3 regions of the Streptomyces sp. CNH189 genome follow, and region 3 is predicted to be linked to each of the others. Evidence: predicted binding sites of a transcription regulator. Region 3 holds the regulator's gene; each other region holds the start of a gene.

Region 1 (4,771 bases), on a different contig from region 3:
CCGCCGTCGTCGCGCTGGTCGCGCTCGGGGCCGTCGGCTGTTCGGACGTGTCCGAGGCTGTCGGCAGCGCCAAGGACGGGGCGAAGAAGGCCGCGCGTCAGCGGTCCGTGTTCTCGCTGGACGTCGGGGACTGCTACAACCCGAACGGCAAGGCGGAGGGCGAGGCGTACCTCGTCGAGATCGTGCCCTGCGACGAGGCGCACCAGGGCCAGGTCGTCGGTGAGTTCGCGATCCAGCAGGGCCGGAAGTACCCCGGCGAGGACGCCGTCACGACGATCGCGGACACCCGCTGCCCGGTCGAGGCACAGAAGTACGCCCCGGACACCTGGGCCCTGCCCCAGGGCGTCGGCCTGTCCTACTACACCCCGACCGCCGAAAGCTGGGCGACGGACGACCGCCTCGTCAGCTGCACGTACAGCCTCGACAAGGGCACGTTCAAGGGCTCCCTGGACACCGCGAAGACGTTCAAGCCCGAGCAGCTCACGTACCTCAAGGGCTCCAACGCGGTGTACGAGGCCCTGTGGGCCAACCAGCCGGAGACGGACGACATCGAGGGTGACCTGGACGCCTACCAGGCGCAGGCCAAGGCCGTCGCCGCCGCCCTCGACACCCACGTCAAGGGGCTGAAGGGCGTCCCGGGCGCCCAGGTCGGCAAGCTCCGCGGGACGCTGGTCAAGGCGGCCGGCGAGTGGCGGAAGGCCGCGAACGCCGGCGACCTCGACACGTTCTACGTCGCCTACGACGCCGGGTTCACCCTCATCGACCCGAACAAGTCGGTCGCCGCCCGCAAGGAACTGGGCCTGGCCACCACCGTCCCGGCCGACGAGGCCGAGGTCTGGGCTCCCTGACCGCAGGTGACCGGGCGGCGGCCGGGCCTGTCCTGGTCGCCGCCGCCCCCTTGTCGTCGCGGCGGCGTTCAGGTCTGGCGCATCGCCGTCCCCCTGGCTCGTTCCGGCCGCCGTGTGCACGGACTCCGGACGGGCGTGATCGGTTCCGGGACGGGCGGGAGGGTCAGCCGGGCCGGCGGCGGGTACGGCGAAGGCCCGGCTCCGCGTCCGGGTGGACGGGGAGCCGGGCCCTCACTCGGTGTCCGGCGACCTCAGGCCGTCAGTGCGACCGCGGGGTCGTCGGCGCGACCTGGGGGTCGTCAGTGGGAGTGGCCGTGGCCGTGGCCACCGGCGGCCGGCTCTTCCTCTTCCTTCTTCTCGACGACCAGGGTCTCGGTCGTCAGGAGGAGGGAGGCGATGGAGGCGGCGTTCTCCAGGGCGGAGCGGGTCACCTTGACCGGGTCGATGACGCCGGCCTTGACCAGGTCGCCGTACTCGCCGGTGGCGGCGTTGTAACCGCTGCCCTTCTCCAGCTCGGCGACCTTGGAGACGATGACGTAGCCCTCGAGGCCGGCGTTCTCGGCGATCCAGCGCAGCGGCTCGACGGCGGCCTTGCGGACCACGGAGACACCGGTGGCCTCGTCGCCGGTCTTGCCGAGGTTGCCCTCGAGGACCTTGACGGCGTGGACCAGCGCGGAGCCACCACCGGAGACGATGCCCTCCTCGACCGCGGCGCGGGTCGCGGAGATGGCGTCCTCCAGACGGTGCTTCTTCTCCTTCAGCTCCACCTCGGTGGCGGCGCCGACCTTGATCACGCACACGCCGCCGGCCAGCTTCGCGAGGCGCTCCTGGAGCTTCTCGCGGTCCCAGTCGGAGTCCGTGGCCTCGATCTCGGCCTTGATCTGGCCGACGCGGCCCTGCACGTCGTCCTTCTTGCCGGCACCGTCGACGATGGTGGTGTCGTCCTTGGTGACGGTGACGCGGCGGGCGGAGCCGAGCACGTCCGGGCCGACCTGGTCGAGCTTGAGGCCGACCTCCTCGGAGACGACCGTGGCGCCGGTGAGGACGGCCATGTCCTGCAGCATCGCCTTGCGGCGGTCACCGAAGCCGGGCGCCTTGACGGCGACGGCGTTGAAGGTGCCGCGGATCTTGTTGACGACGAGGGTGGACAGGGCCTCGCCCTCGACGTCCTCGGCGATGATCAGCAGCGGCTTGGAGGCGTTGGCCTGGATGACCTTCTCCAGCAGCGGCAGCAGGTCCGCGATGGCGGAGATCTTGCCCTGCGTGATCAGGATCTGCGGCTCGTCGAGGACGGCCTCCATGCGCTCCTGGTCCGTCACGAAGTACGGCGACAGGTAGCCCTTGTCGAAGGCCATGCCCTCGGTGAAGTCCAGCTCCAGACCGAAGGTGTTGGACTCCTCGACGGTGATGACACCGTCCTTGCCGACCTTGTCCATCGCCTCGGCGATGAGCTCGCCGACCTGCTGGTCCTGGGCGGACAGCGCGGCGACCGCGGCGATGTCGGACTTCTCGTCGATCGGGCGCGCGGTCGCGAGGAGGTCCTCGGACACGGCGGCGACGGCGGCGTCGATGCCCTTCTTCAGGGCGGCCGGGGAAGCACCGGCGGCGACGTTCTTCAGGCCCTCGCGGACCAGCGCCTGGGCCAGCACGGTGGCGGTGGTGGTGCCGTCACCCGCGATGTCGTTGGTCTTGGTCGCCACCTCCTTCACCAGCTGCGCGCCGAGGTTCTCGTACGGGTCCTCGATCTCCACCTCGCGGGCGATCGTGACACCGTCATTGGTGATGGTCGGGGCGCCGAACTTCTTGTCGATGACGACGTTGCGGCCCTTGGGGCCGATCGTCACCTTCACCGTGTCGGCAAGCTTGTTGACGCCGCGCTCGAGGGCGCGACGGGCGTCCTCGTCGAACTTCAGGATCTTCGCCATGGCAGCGGGAGCCCTCTCGGAAATCTAGATGAAATCACTGCGCCCCTGGGCCACCCGGCTCCTTGTCGGATGCTGGGGCCAGGGGCGCAGTGTTCGAGCAGAAGTACTTGCTACGAGGTCGAGTTCTCCGGGGCGGGCCCCGGAGAACTCTTACTTCTCGACGATCGCGAGGACGTCGCGGGCCGAGAGGACGAGGTACTCCTCGCCGTTGTACTTGACCTCGGTGCCGCCGTACTTGCTGTACAGAACGACGTCGCCGACCTTTACGTCGAGCTCGACGCGCTTGCCGTCCTCGACGCGGCCCGGACCGATGGCCAGGACGACGCCCTCCTGGGGCTTCTCCTTGGCAGTGTCCGGAATGACCAGGCCCGAAGCCGTGGTCTGCTCGGCGTCGAGCGGCTGGACCACGATGCGGTCCTCGAGCGGCTTGATGGCAACCTTGGAGCTGGCGGTCGTCACGATCCGACCTCCCCCTTCGGAGATCTCACGGGGTTAACTGTCTGAGGTGGCGACCAGGTCGATCCGTCGTCGCGGGTGCCGGACCTGCCCGTCGCGTGTTGGCACTCTCCAGGGGGGAGTGCCAGACCTGAGACTATGACCGCGATTAGCACTCGGTCAAGCGGAGTGCCAATTGCCGTGCGGCGCGTCGGGGGGTGGGGGGCGTTCTTCGGCGCGGGGTGGTGTGGTGCCGGTGCTGGTGTGGCCGCCCCGGGGGCTGCGCCCCCGGCCCCCCTGCCCGGCCCTTCGGGCCTCGTCCTCAAGCGCCGGACGGCCTGGGAGTGGCGTCGGACGGGCCGGGAGCGGCCGGGCCGGGATGCCGGCCTACGTGGTCCTCGAGTCTGCCCACCTTCAAGTTCCGCTCGTCCAGTTCCGTCAGGAGCCGTGTCGTGCGTTCCGCGAGGGACAGGGGCGGGGCCTCGCCCGACGGTACGGAGACGATGTCGCCGGGGCGCAGCCGGTGCGGGCCGTGGGCGTACGTGAGGTGGCCGTCCGGTTCGAGGGTCACGCGCCACAGCACCACCGCCGCGATGCCGCAGTCGGCGGCGGCGCGCAGCGTGGTGGTGTCGTACGTGCCGTACGGCGGGCGGAAGAGGCGGGGGCGGATGCCGAAGCGGGACGCCAGCTTGCGCTGCTGGCCGCAGATCTGGGCGCGTTGCCCCGCGTAGGGCAGGCCGGGCAGGGCGGGGTGGTCCAGGGTGTGGTTCTGCAGGTTCGCGCCGACCGCGCGCAGGCGGGCGAAGTGGCCGTAGCCGGGGCCCATCACGCTGTCGGTGAGGAACATGCTGACGGGCAGCCTGCGCTCGCGTACCAGGTCGATGAAGCGGGGGTCGCGTTCGGCGCCGTCGTCGTAGGTGAGGAAGACGGTGCCGTCGTCGGTCGTGACGTGGTCGACGACCGGCGGGAGCGGGGCGGTGGCGGGGGCCGTCGGCGCGGCCCGGGAGGACACGTGTCCCACGCCGGCCGGCGCCGCGCACCCGGCGGCGGCGAGCAGGGCGAGGGCCGCGGGGAGGAGCCACGGAGCCCCGCGCCACCTCACAGGTAGTCCTCCAGCCTGCCCACGGCGTACCCCTCTGCCGTGACCTTGTCGAGGAAGCGGCGGATCATGTCCGGCATGGTGCCCTTCCAGTCGTCACGGCCGCGGAAGTGGGAGAGCACGATGTCACCGGGGTGGATCTTCCGGTCCCATTCGCGGTACTCCCAGTGGTCGACGAAGACCTCCTCGTTCCACAGCGGGACGTGGGTGATCCCGCAGCTCTTGGCGGCGCGCAGGGTGTTCTTGTCGTAGTTGCCGTAGGGCGGGCGGAAGAGGACCGGGCGGGTGCCGTAGTGCTCCTCGACGACGTCCTGCATGCCGCAGATCTCCCGCTTCTGCTTGGCGCGGGAGAGCGCCGGCAGGTAGGGGTGGTGGAGCGTGTGGTTGTGCAGGCTCACGCCCCGCTTCTGCATGTCCTTGAAGTAGCCGTAGTCGTCGTTGACGACGTAGTCGCTGAGGAAGGC
Region 2 (4,771 bases), on a different contig from region 3:
GCGGCGCCCCGGCAAGGGGGCACCGCGCCCGGCACCGGCCGAACCCGGTTCAGGTCGTTTCCGGCCGGTCGTCCCGCCGGCCCGCCGTTCAGCTCACCTCAGCTCGGCTCACGTCGGCTCGGCTCGGCTGCCGTCGGCTGGGCTGACGTCGACTCGCTCGGCTCAGCTCAGCGACGTGAGCGACGCCGCGTCGTACGCCTTCAGTTCGTCGAAGCGGCCGCCCAGGACCTTCGCCGCCCACTCGGGGTCCTGGAGGACCGCGCGGCCCACCGCGACCATGTCGAACTCGTCGCGCTCCAGACGGTCGAGCAGGTCGTCGATGCCGCGCAGCTCGGCCCCCTCGCCCAGGAAGGCGCGCCCGAACTCGCCGTCCAGGCCGACCGAGCCGACGGTGACGGTGGGCCGGCCGGTCAGCTTGCGCGCCCAGCCGGCCAGGTTGAGGTCGGAGCCGTCGAACTCGGGGAGCCAGTAGCGGCGGGTGGACGCGTGGAAGGCGTCGACACCGGCGGTCGCCAGCGGGGCGAGGACCGCCTCCAGCTCCTGCGGGGTCTCGGCGAGCCGGGCGCCGTAGTGGTCGGACTTCCACTGCGAGAAGCGGAAGACCACCGGGAAGCCGGGCGACACGGCCGAACGCACCGCCTGCACGATCTCGACGGCGAACCGGGTGCGGGCCACCAGGTCACCGCCGTAGGCGTCGGTGCGGCGGTTGGTGCCGGCCCACAGGAACTGGTCGATGAGGTAGCCGTGGGCGCCGTGCAGCTCCACACCGTCGAAGCCGATGCGCTCCGCGGCGGCGGCCGCCTCGGCGAACGCGGCGACGACGGCGTCGATGTCGGCCTGGGTCATGGCCTTGCCGCCCTCGGTGCCGTCCAGGCGCAGGCCCGACGGGCCGACCGCCGGCGCCTCGGGGAACGGCGGCTGCCCCTGCTCGCGCACCATGCCGACGTGCCACAACTGCGGCATGATCCGGCCCCCGGCCGCGTGCACGGCGTCGGCGACCTTCGCCCAGCCCGCGAGCTGCTCCTCACCGTGGAACCGGGGGATCCGGTCGCTGATGCCCGCGGACGGGTGGTCGACGTAGGTGCCCTCGGTGACGATCAGACCGATCCCGGCGGCGGCCCGGCGGGCGTAGTACGACACGACGTCCTCCCCCGGCACACCGCCCGGCGAGAACTGACGGGTCATGGGCGCCATGACGAGACGGTTCGGCACGGTCAGCCCGTTGAGGGCGACCGGGCGGGCCAGGACGTCGGCGGCACGGCCGGTGGCTTCGGAGGCGGCGACGGTCATCGGTGGGGGCTCCTCGCGATACTGGACGGTATGTGTACGTGCATGCATGTACCCACTGTGTTCGAACCGACACGCGTGCTTCGCCATTCCCGCCCCGCCCCCGCGCACCCCCGTGACGCCGGTCACTCCGGCGGCGCCCGGACACGCCGAAGGGCGGCACCCCCGCGTACGGGAGTGCCGCCCTCCGGACCGTAGGACGGGTCCGAACCTGACGGATCAGGCTCAGAAGTCCATGTCACCGCCCGGCATGCCGCCGCCGGCCGGGGCCGCGGCCTTCTCCGGCTTGTCGGCGATGACGGCCTCGGTGGTGAGGAACAGCGCGGCGATCGACGCGGCGTTCTGCAGCGCGGAGCGCGTCACCTTGGCCGGGTCGATGATGCCTTCGGCGATCATGTCGACGTACTCGCCGGTCGCGGCGTTCAGACCGTGGCCGACCGTGAGGTTGCGGACCTTCTCCACGACGACGCCGCCTTCGAGACCACCGTTGACGGCGATCTGCTTCAGCGGGGCCTCCAGGGCGAGCTTCACGGCGTTGGCGCCGGTCGCCTCGTCACCCTCGAGCTCCAGCTTCTCGAACACCTGGGAGGCCTGCAGCAGGGCCACGCCACCACCGGCGACGATGCCTTCCTCGACGGCCGCCTTGGCGTTGCGCACGGCGTCCTCGATGCGGTGCTTGCGCTCCTTGAGCTCCACCTCGGTGGCGGCACCGGCCTTGATGACCGCGACACCGCCGGCGAGCTTCGCCAGGCGCTCCTGCAGCTTCTCGCGGTCGTAGTCCGAGTCGCTGTTCTCGATCTCGGCGCGGATCTGGTTCACGCGGCCCTGGACCTGGTCGGCGGAGCCGGCACCGTCGACGATGGTGGTCTCGTCCTTGGTGATGACCACCTTGCGGGCCTTGCCCAGCAGGTCGACGGTGGCGTTCTCCAGCTTGAGGCCGACCTCCTCGGAGATGACCTCGCCGCCCGTGAGGATGGCGATGTCGCCGAGCATGGCCTTGCGGCGGTCACCGAAGCCCGGGGCCTTGACGGCGACGGACTTGAAGGTGCCGCGGATCTTGTTGACCACCAGGGTCGACAGGGCCTCGCCCTCGACGTCCTCGGCGATGATCAGCAGCGGCTTGCCCGACTGCATGACCTTCTCCAGGAGCGGGAGCAGGTCCTTGACGTTGGAGATCTTGGAGTTGGCGATCAGGATGTACGGGTCGTCGAGGACGGCCTCCATACGCTCCATGTCGGTGGCGAAGTACGCCGAGATGTAGCCCTTGTCGAAGCGCATACCCTCGGTGAGCTCCAGCTCCAGACCGAAGGTCTGGGACTCCTCGACGGTGATGACGCCTTCCTTGCCGACCTTGTCCATGGCCTCGGCGATGAGCTCGCCGATCTGGACGTCGGCGGCGGAGATGGAGGCCGTGGAAGCGATCTGCTCCTTGGTCTCGACGTCCTTCGCCTGCTCCAGCAGGGCGGCGGAGACGGCCTCGACGGCCTTCTCGATACCGCGCTTCAGGGCCATCGGGTTGGCGCCGGCGGCGACGTTGCGCAGGCCCTCCTTGACCAGGGCCTGGGCGAGAACGGTCGCGGTGGTCGTACCGTCACCGGCGACGTCGTCCGTCTTCTTGGCGACTTCCTTGACCAGCTCGGCGCCGATCTTCTCGTACGGGTCCTCGAGCTCGATCTCCTTGGCGATGGAGACACCATCGTTGGTGATCGTGGGGGCGCCCCACTTCTTCTCGAGGACGACGTTGCGGCCCTTGGGGCCGAGCGTCACCTTCACGGCGTCCGCGAGCTGGTTCATGCCGCGCTCGAGGCCGCGCCGCGCCTCCTCGTCGAACGCGATGATCTTGGCCATGTGAAGTGGTCCCTCCAGGACTGGGGGTGATTCCTTCGGACCGCGCCCGCGCCCGCGACGGACGGCTCGCCGGCCTGTGGTTCCTTGCCCCACGTGACCTGGCGGGCCTCACCGACCCGGTCCTTCGTTGTCACTCTCACCTTCAGAGTGCTAACGCCAATGATTAGCACTCGACCCCCGAGAGTGCAAGGCACACCGGCGAAGCGGCGTCGCGGCGGGCGGACCCCCGGCAGCCGTCCGGCCCAGGCGTACCAAGGGCTCGGGCCCGGTCTCAGCCGCGCGCGAACACGGCGCGCGCGGCGCACGCGCCTGTCACGCCCCTAGCGGACTTCGAGCGCCACCGCACCGGGCGTTCCGGTGTTCCGGGCATGACGAAGGGCCCGCACCCCGAGAGGTGCGGGCCCTTCGCCGGCAGAAGATGTGCGTGCGGCTGGTAGCGCGTTCAGGCGGTGACGCGAACCATGTCGGCCTGCGGGCCCTTCTGACCCTGCGAGATCTCGAACTCGACCCGCTGGCCCTCTTCAAGGGTGCGGTAGCCGTCCATCTGGATGGCGCTGTAGTGGACGAAAACATCCGCACCACCGTCGACCGCGATGAAGCCGTACCCCTTCTCCGCGTTGAACCACTTGACGGTGCCCTGAGCCATGCCTAACTCCCCTATTACTGGCCCTTGCACAGATCCACACTTCGCGGACCCGGGTCAGACCTCACCCCCCAACGGTTGGGGGCGTGCGCCGGAACGCGTCGACCGCGGCTGAATGTATCTGTCCAACTGCCGTCTGCAACAGGTCAATCGGACGAGAAATCTGGACGCCACCGGTCCGGAATGTGACAAGAATTCGCCAGAATTCAGGGCAAGTCGGGCCGGGCGAAGGAGACAAAAGCCGCGAAAGGAGCCCGCACTTTGGCTACATCCAGTCGGGTCAGCGGCAGGAATTCAGGCTTCTCGATCAATGGATCGGGAGCGCGTTCCCCAACTCTACCGCGCTCAATCACATGGAATTGCCCCCTCCGCATCTCTCACGGAAGGGGCAATGTCGCAAACGCTCGGTAACCGTCATTACCGAAGGTAATGATCAGCCTCCGGCGACCGCCGGGATGATCGACACGCCGGCCCCGTCCGGGGTGGCCGTTTCGAGGCCCTGCTCGAACCGCACGTCGTCGTCGTTCACGTAGACGTTGACGAACCGGCGCAGCTTGCCCTGGTCGTCCAGGACCCGGGCGGCGATGCCGGTGTGGTTCTTCTCCAGGTCCTTGATGACCTCGCCGAGGGTCCCGCCCTCGGCGGCGACCTCGGCCTTGCCCCCGGTGTAGGTACGCAGAATGGTAGGAATACGGACGGTAACACTCACTTTGAACCTCCGGTCGGATGACTTCCCAGGGGCGCGGGGAACTGCGCGACAAACCCCCACCGGCCCGCGGATGAGAGACGAAGCGGCCTTCAGACGAGCCCGGCCTCACGGAACGACTCCAGGCTGGGACGAATCGTCGCCGTCAGCCCGGTCCCCGCCACAGCGTCCAACGTCTTGAGCCCGTCCCCGGTGTTCAACACCACCGTGGTGAGGGACGGATCCAGCGCCCCGCTCTCGATCAGCTTCTTCGTCACGCCCACCGTGACCCCGCCCGCGGTCTCCGC
Region 3 (4,771 bases):
GGCGGTGGTGGCGGTGACCAGCGTGACCGTGCCGACGCGGTGCAGCGCGTCGACGACCTCGCGGGCCGGCACGCCGAAGTGGAACGACACGGCCGGCACGGGGTTGTCGAGCAGCACGGCGAGCTTGGCGTCGTAGCCGTCGTCACGGCCGCTGTCAGGGTCGCCCAGCCCGGTCTCGTACCAGGAGGCCTCACCGGCCAGCTGGTGGGCGTAGACGTCGACGGCGGCGGGGTCGGCCGTCTCCGGCTGGGGCAGGAAGAGGTTGACGCCGAAAGGGCGGGAGGTCAGTCCCCGCAGCTGCTTGATCTCCTGGTACATCCCGTCCGCGGTCTTGTACCCGGCGGCCAGGAAACCGAGCCCGCCGGCCTCGGACACGGCGGCGGCGAGCTGCGGCACCGAGATGCCGCCCGCCATGGGCGCCTGCACGATCGGGTGCCGGAAGAGATCGGTCAGTACGGAGGACATGACCAAATGTTGTCACGTCCCCCGACCAACTCCGCATCGGCCCTTCCCCTTGGCATACGCCACTTTTCGGCGGGCCGCCGAGCACATCGGCGGCCCTCCGCGGGAAAGCGGGTCAGCGCCCGTTGAAGGCGTCCTTCAGCCGGGAGAACAGCCCCTGCTGCCCGGGCTGACTGTGCCTGCCCCCGGGGGCGACCCCCGGACCCCCCGGCAGCAGCGGCCTCGCCCCGGCGCACGCCGGTCAGCGTCCGTTGAAGGCGTCCTTCAGCCGGGAGAACAGCCCCTGCTGCCCGGGCTGGAACTGGCCCTGGGGCCGTTCCTCGCCGCGCAGCTTGGCCAGCTCCCGCAGCACGCGCTCCTGCTCCGGGTCCAGCTTGGTCGGGGTCTGCACCTCGACGTGGACGATGAGGTCACCGCGACCGCCGCCCCGCAGATGGGTGACACCCCGGCCGTGCAGCGGGATCGACTGGCCGGACTGGGTGCCGGGCCGGATGTCGACCTCCTCCAGGCCGTCCAGCGTCTCCAGCGGCACCTTGGTGCCCAGCGACGCCGCTGTCATCGGCAGCGTGACCGTGCAGTGCAGGTCGTCGCCGCGCCGCTGGAACTGCGAGTGCGGCAGCTCGTGGATCTCGACGTACAGGTCACCGGCGGGGCCGCCGCCCGGGCCGACCTCGCCCTCGCCCGCCAGCTGGATCCGGGTGCCGTTGTCGACACCGGCCGGGATCTTCACCGTGAGCGTGCGGCGGGAGCGGATCCGGCCGTCGCCCGCGCACTCCGGGCAGGGCGTGGGCACGACGGTGCCGAAGCCCTGGCACTGCGGGCACGGGCGGGACGTCATGACCTGGCCCAGGAAGGACCGGGTGACCTGTGAGACCTCACCGCGGCCGCGGCACATGTCACACGTCTGCGCGCTGGTGCCGGGCGCGGCGCCCTCGCCGCTGCACGTGGTGCAGACGACCGCCGTGTCGACCTGGATGTCCTTGGTCGTGCCGAACGCGGCCTCGTCCAGTTCCACCTCGATGCGGATCATGGCGTCCTGGCCCCGGCGGGTGCGCGAGCGCGGCCCGCGCTGCGACGCCGTGCCGAAGAACGCGTCCATGATGTCGGAGAAGTTGCCGAACCCGCCGGCCCCGAAGCCGCCCGCGCCGCCGGCGCCGCCGGACTGGGACAGCGGGTCGCCGCCGAGGTCGTAGACCTGCTTCTTCTGTGGGTCCGACAGCACCTCGTAGGCGGCGTTGATCTCCTTGAACCGCTCCTGGGTCTTCGGATCCGGATTGACGTCCGGATGCAGCTCGCGGGCGAGCCGCCGGAAGGCCTTCTTGATCTCTTCCTGCGACGCGTCGCGGCGTACGCCGAGTACGGCGTAGTAGTCCGTGGCCACCTATGACTCCGCCAGGATCTGTCCGACGTACCGTGCCACTGCGCGTACCGCTCCCATCGTTCCGGGGTAGTCCATGCGGGTCGGTCCGACCACGCCGAGCTTGGCGACAGCCTCGCCGCCCGAACCGTAGCCGACCGACACGACGGACGTGGAGTTGAGTCCTTCGTGGGCGTTCTCGTGACCGATCCGTACGGTCACACCCGGATCCTGCGCCTCGCCGAGCAGCTTGAGGAGCACGACCTGCTCCTCCAGCGCCTCCAGGACGGGCCGGATCGTGAGGGGGAAGTCGTGTCCGAAGCGGGTGAGGTTGGCGGTACCGCCGATCATCAGCCGCTCCTCGTTCTCCTCGACGAGCGTCTCCAGGAGAGTGGAGAGCACCGTGGAGACCGTACCGCGGTCGTCGGCCTCGAAGGCCTCCGGGAGGTCCTCCACCAGACTCGGCACATCGCTGAACCGGCGCCCCGCGACCCGGCTGTTGAGCCGCGCCCGCAGGTCGGCCAGGGACGCCTCACCGAACGGCGCCGGGCAGTCGACCATGCGCTGCTCGACCCGGCCGGTGTCGGTGATCAGCACCAGCATCAGCCGCGCCGGGGCGAGGGACAGCAGCTCCACGTGCCGCACCGTCGACCGGGTCAGCGAGGGGTACTGCACCACGGCGACCTGGCGGGTGAGCTGCGCCAGCAGCCGCACCGTCCGGGCCACGACGTCGTCGAGGTCGACGGCGCCCTCGAGGAAGTTCTGGATGGCCCGCCGCTCGGGCGGGCTCATCGGCTTGACGCCGGCCAGCTTGTCGACGAACAGCCGGTAGCCCTTGTCGGTGGGGATGCGCCCGGCACTGGTGTGCGGCTGGGCGATGAAGCCCTCGTCCTCCAGGGCCGCCATGTCGTTGCGCACGGTGGCCGGGGAGACGCCGAGGTTGTGCCGCTCGGTGAGCGCCTTGGAGCCGACGGGCTCCTCGGTGCCCACGTAGTCCTGGACGATCGCGCGCAACACCTGGAGCCTGCGTTCACTGAGCATCACGCACACCTCCAGCTGACTTCCGCCCGGTAACGACCCTGGCACTCTTCGCACGCGAGTGCCAGACTTCCCCGGCCCAGTGTACGGCCGGGGGGTACGCCCCCGGCAAGGCCGGTCCGTGCCGCCGTGCCCGGCGTCGTCGTCCCCCGCTAGCGTCCCGGTCATGACCGTGACTTGGGAAGAGTCGGGATGGGAGCAACTGGCGCCGGGGGTCGGTCGGCGCCGGCTGCCGGTGTGGGACTGCACGGCGGGGCTCGTGGTGGGCACCGACGGCCTCCTGGCCGTCGACGCGGGCTCCGCGCCGGCCGAGGGCGCGCGGTTGCGGACCGAGGCGCTGGAGCTGACCAGCCGCCGTGTGACACATCTCGCGCTCACCCACCCCCACTTCGATCACGTCCTCGGGGCGTCGGCGTTCGCGGGCGCCGAGGTGTACGGCGCGGTCGGGCTGGACGCGGCGCTCTCCGGGCGGGGGCGCGAGGAGCTGCGCGCGGACGCGGTGCGCTGGGGGCTGGACGCGCGGGTGGCGGACGAGGCGGTGGACGCGCTGACGCCGCCCCGGCACGCGGTGTCCGGGGAGTGGACGCTCGACCTGGGCGGCGGGCGGCGGGTGCTGCTGGCGAACGTGGGCCCGGGCCACACCGCCCACGACCTCGCCGTCCTGGTGCCCGGCGACCCGGGGGTCGTCTTCTGCGGCGACCTGGTCGAGGAGTCGGGCGAACCGCAGGCCGGACCCGACGCCGTGCCGTCCCGCTGGCCGGACGCGCTGGACCGGCTGCTCCGGCTCGGCGGCGAGGACGCGGTGTACGTGCCCGGTCACGGAGCGGTGGTCGACGCGGGGTTCGTGCGGGCCCAACGGGACGCGCTGGCGGCCCGGTTCGGCGTGTCGGACTGATCGCCCCCGGCACGATCCTCGTATCGTCGGCGGAATGCGCCAGTACTCCGCCGATCTGACCCCTCCGTGGAAGAAGTCGCAGCCCGCGCCCGAGGTCGCCGCCGAGCCGGGCCTCGTGGTGGAGGAGCCCGGCACCGGCTTCTGCGGTGCCGTGATCCGCTGCGAGGCGGGCACGGTCACCCTGGAGGACCGCTTCGGCAAGCACCGGGTGTTCCCGCTGGAGCCGCGCGGGTTCCTGCTGGAGGGGCGCGTCGTCACGCTGGTCCGGCCCGCGTCCGGCCCGGCGCGGCCCACCCGCACGGCGTCCGGCTCGGTGGCCGTCCCGGGCGCTCGGGCGCGCGTCGCCCGCGCGGGACGCATCTACGTCGAGGGCCGGCACGACGCCGAGCTGGTCGAGAAGGTGTGGGGCGACGACCTGCGCATCGAGGGCGTGGTCGTGGAGTACCTGGAGGGCGTGGACGACCTGCCGTCGATCGTCGAGTCCTTCGGCCCCGGGCCGGACGCGCGGCTGGGGGTGCTGGTGGACCACCTGGTGCCGGGTTCCAAGGAGTGGCGGATCGCCCAGGCGGTGACGAGTGAGCACGCGCTGGTGGTCGGTCACCCGTACATCGACATCTGGGAGGCGGTGAAGCCGGCGTCCGTGGGGATCGCCGGCTGGCCCCGGGTGCCGCGGGGGCAGGACTGGAAGACGGGGGTGTGCGAGGCGCTGGGGTGGCGGGTGGCCAACACGGGTGAGGCGTGGAAGCGGATCCTTGGCTCCGTCCACTCGTTCAAGGACCTGGAGCCCCAGCTCCTCGGGCGCGTGGAGGAACTCATCGACTTCGTGACGGCCCCGTCATCCTGACCCGTCGCCCCTGGGGCCGGACGGGCTGAGAATCAGCCCGTCCGGCGTTTGAGGAGCGGGGTCCGGGGCGGAGCCTCGGGACGGGAAGGGGCGGCGGGGGCGAGGAAACCTCCGGTCAGTCGACCAGGTCGCGCACCACGGCGTCAGCCAGCAGCCGCCCCCGCAGGGTGAGGGC

What was found. The regulator HrcA, encoded in region 3, represses chaperone genes, less so after heat shock. The targets are predictions, from matches to a motif close to TTNGCACTCNGNNNNNCNGAGTGCNAA.
Region 1: groES (co-chaperone GroES) is a predicted target of HrcA. The motif match lies at 3,378-3,404, and genes of this name have one in related genera.
Region 2: groL (chaperonin GroEL) is a predicted target of HrcA. The motif match lies at 3,299-3,325, and genes of this name have one in related genera.

What each region holds. Positions count from the first base shown of each region.
Region 1 covers NZ_AZUS01000002.1:317,591-322,361, reverse strand. The annotation lists gene B100_RS0104440 (septum formation family protein) at 1-848, shown strand, start outside; gene groL (chaperonin GroEL) at 1,148-2,773, opposite strand; gene groES (co-chaperone GroES) at 2,924-3,232, opposite strand; gene B100_RS33650 (polysaccharide deacetylase family protein) at 3,531-4,310, opposite strand; gene B100_RS0104420 (polysaccharide deacetylase family protein) at 4,307-4,771, opposite strand, start outside.
Region 2 covers NZ_AZUS01000005.1:126,207-130,977, reverse strand. The annotation lists gene B100_RS0109220 (NADH:flavin oxidoreductase) at 163-1,290, opposite strand; gene groL (chaperonin GroEL) at 1,513-3,135, opposite strand; gene B100_RS0109210 (cold-shock protein) at 3,578-3,781, opposite strand; gene B100_RS0109205 (MoaD/ThiS family protein) at 4,212-4,487, opposite strand; gene thrC (threonine synthase) at 4,577-4,771, opposite strand, start outside.
Region 3 covers NZ_AZUS01000031.1:40,309-45,079, reverse strand. The annotation lists gene B100_RS0131495 (nitronate monooxygenase) at 1-465, opposite strand, end outside; gene dnaJ (molecular chaperone DnaJ) at 704-1,843, opposite strand; gene hrcA (heat-inducible transcriptional repressor HrcA) at 1,844-2,860, opposite strand; gene B100_RS0131480 (MBL fold metallo-hydrolase) at 3,024-3,752, shown strand; gene B100_RS0131475 (DUF3097 domain-containing protein) at 3,787-4,596, shown strand; gene hemW (radical SAM family heme chaperone HemW) at 4,712-4,771, opposite strand, start outside.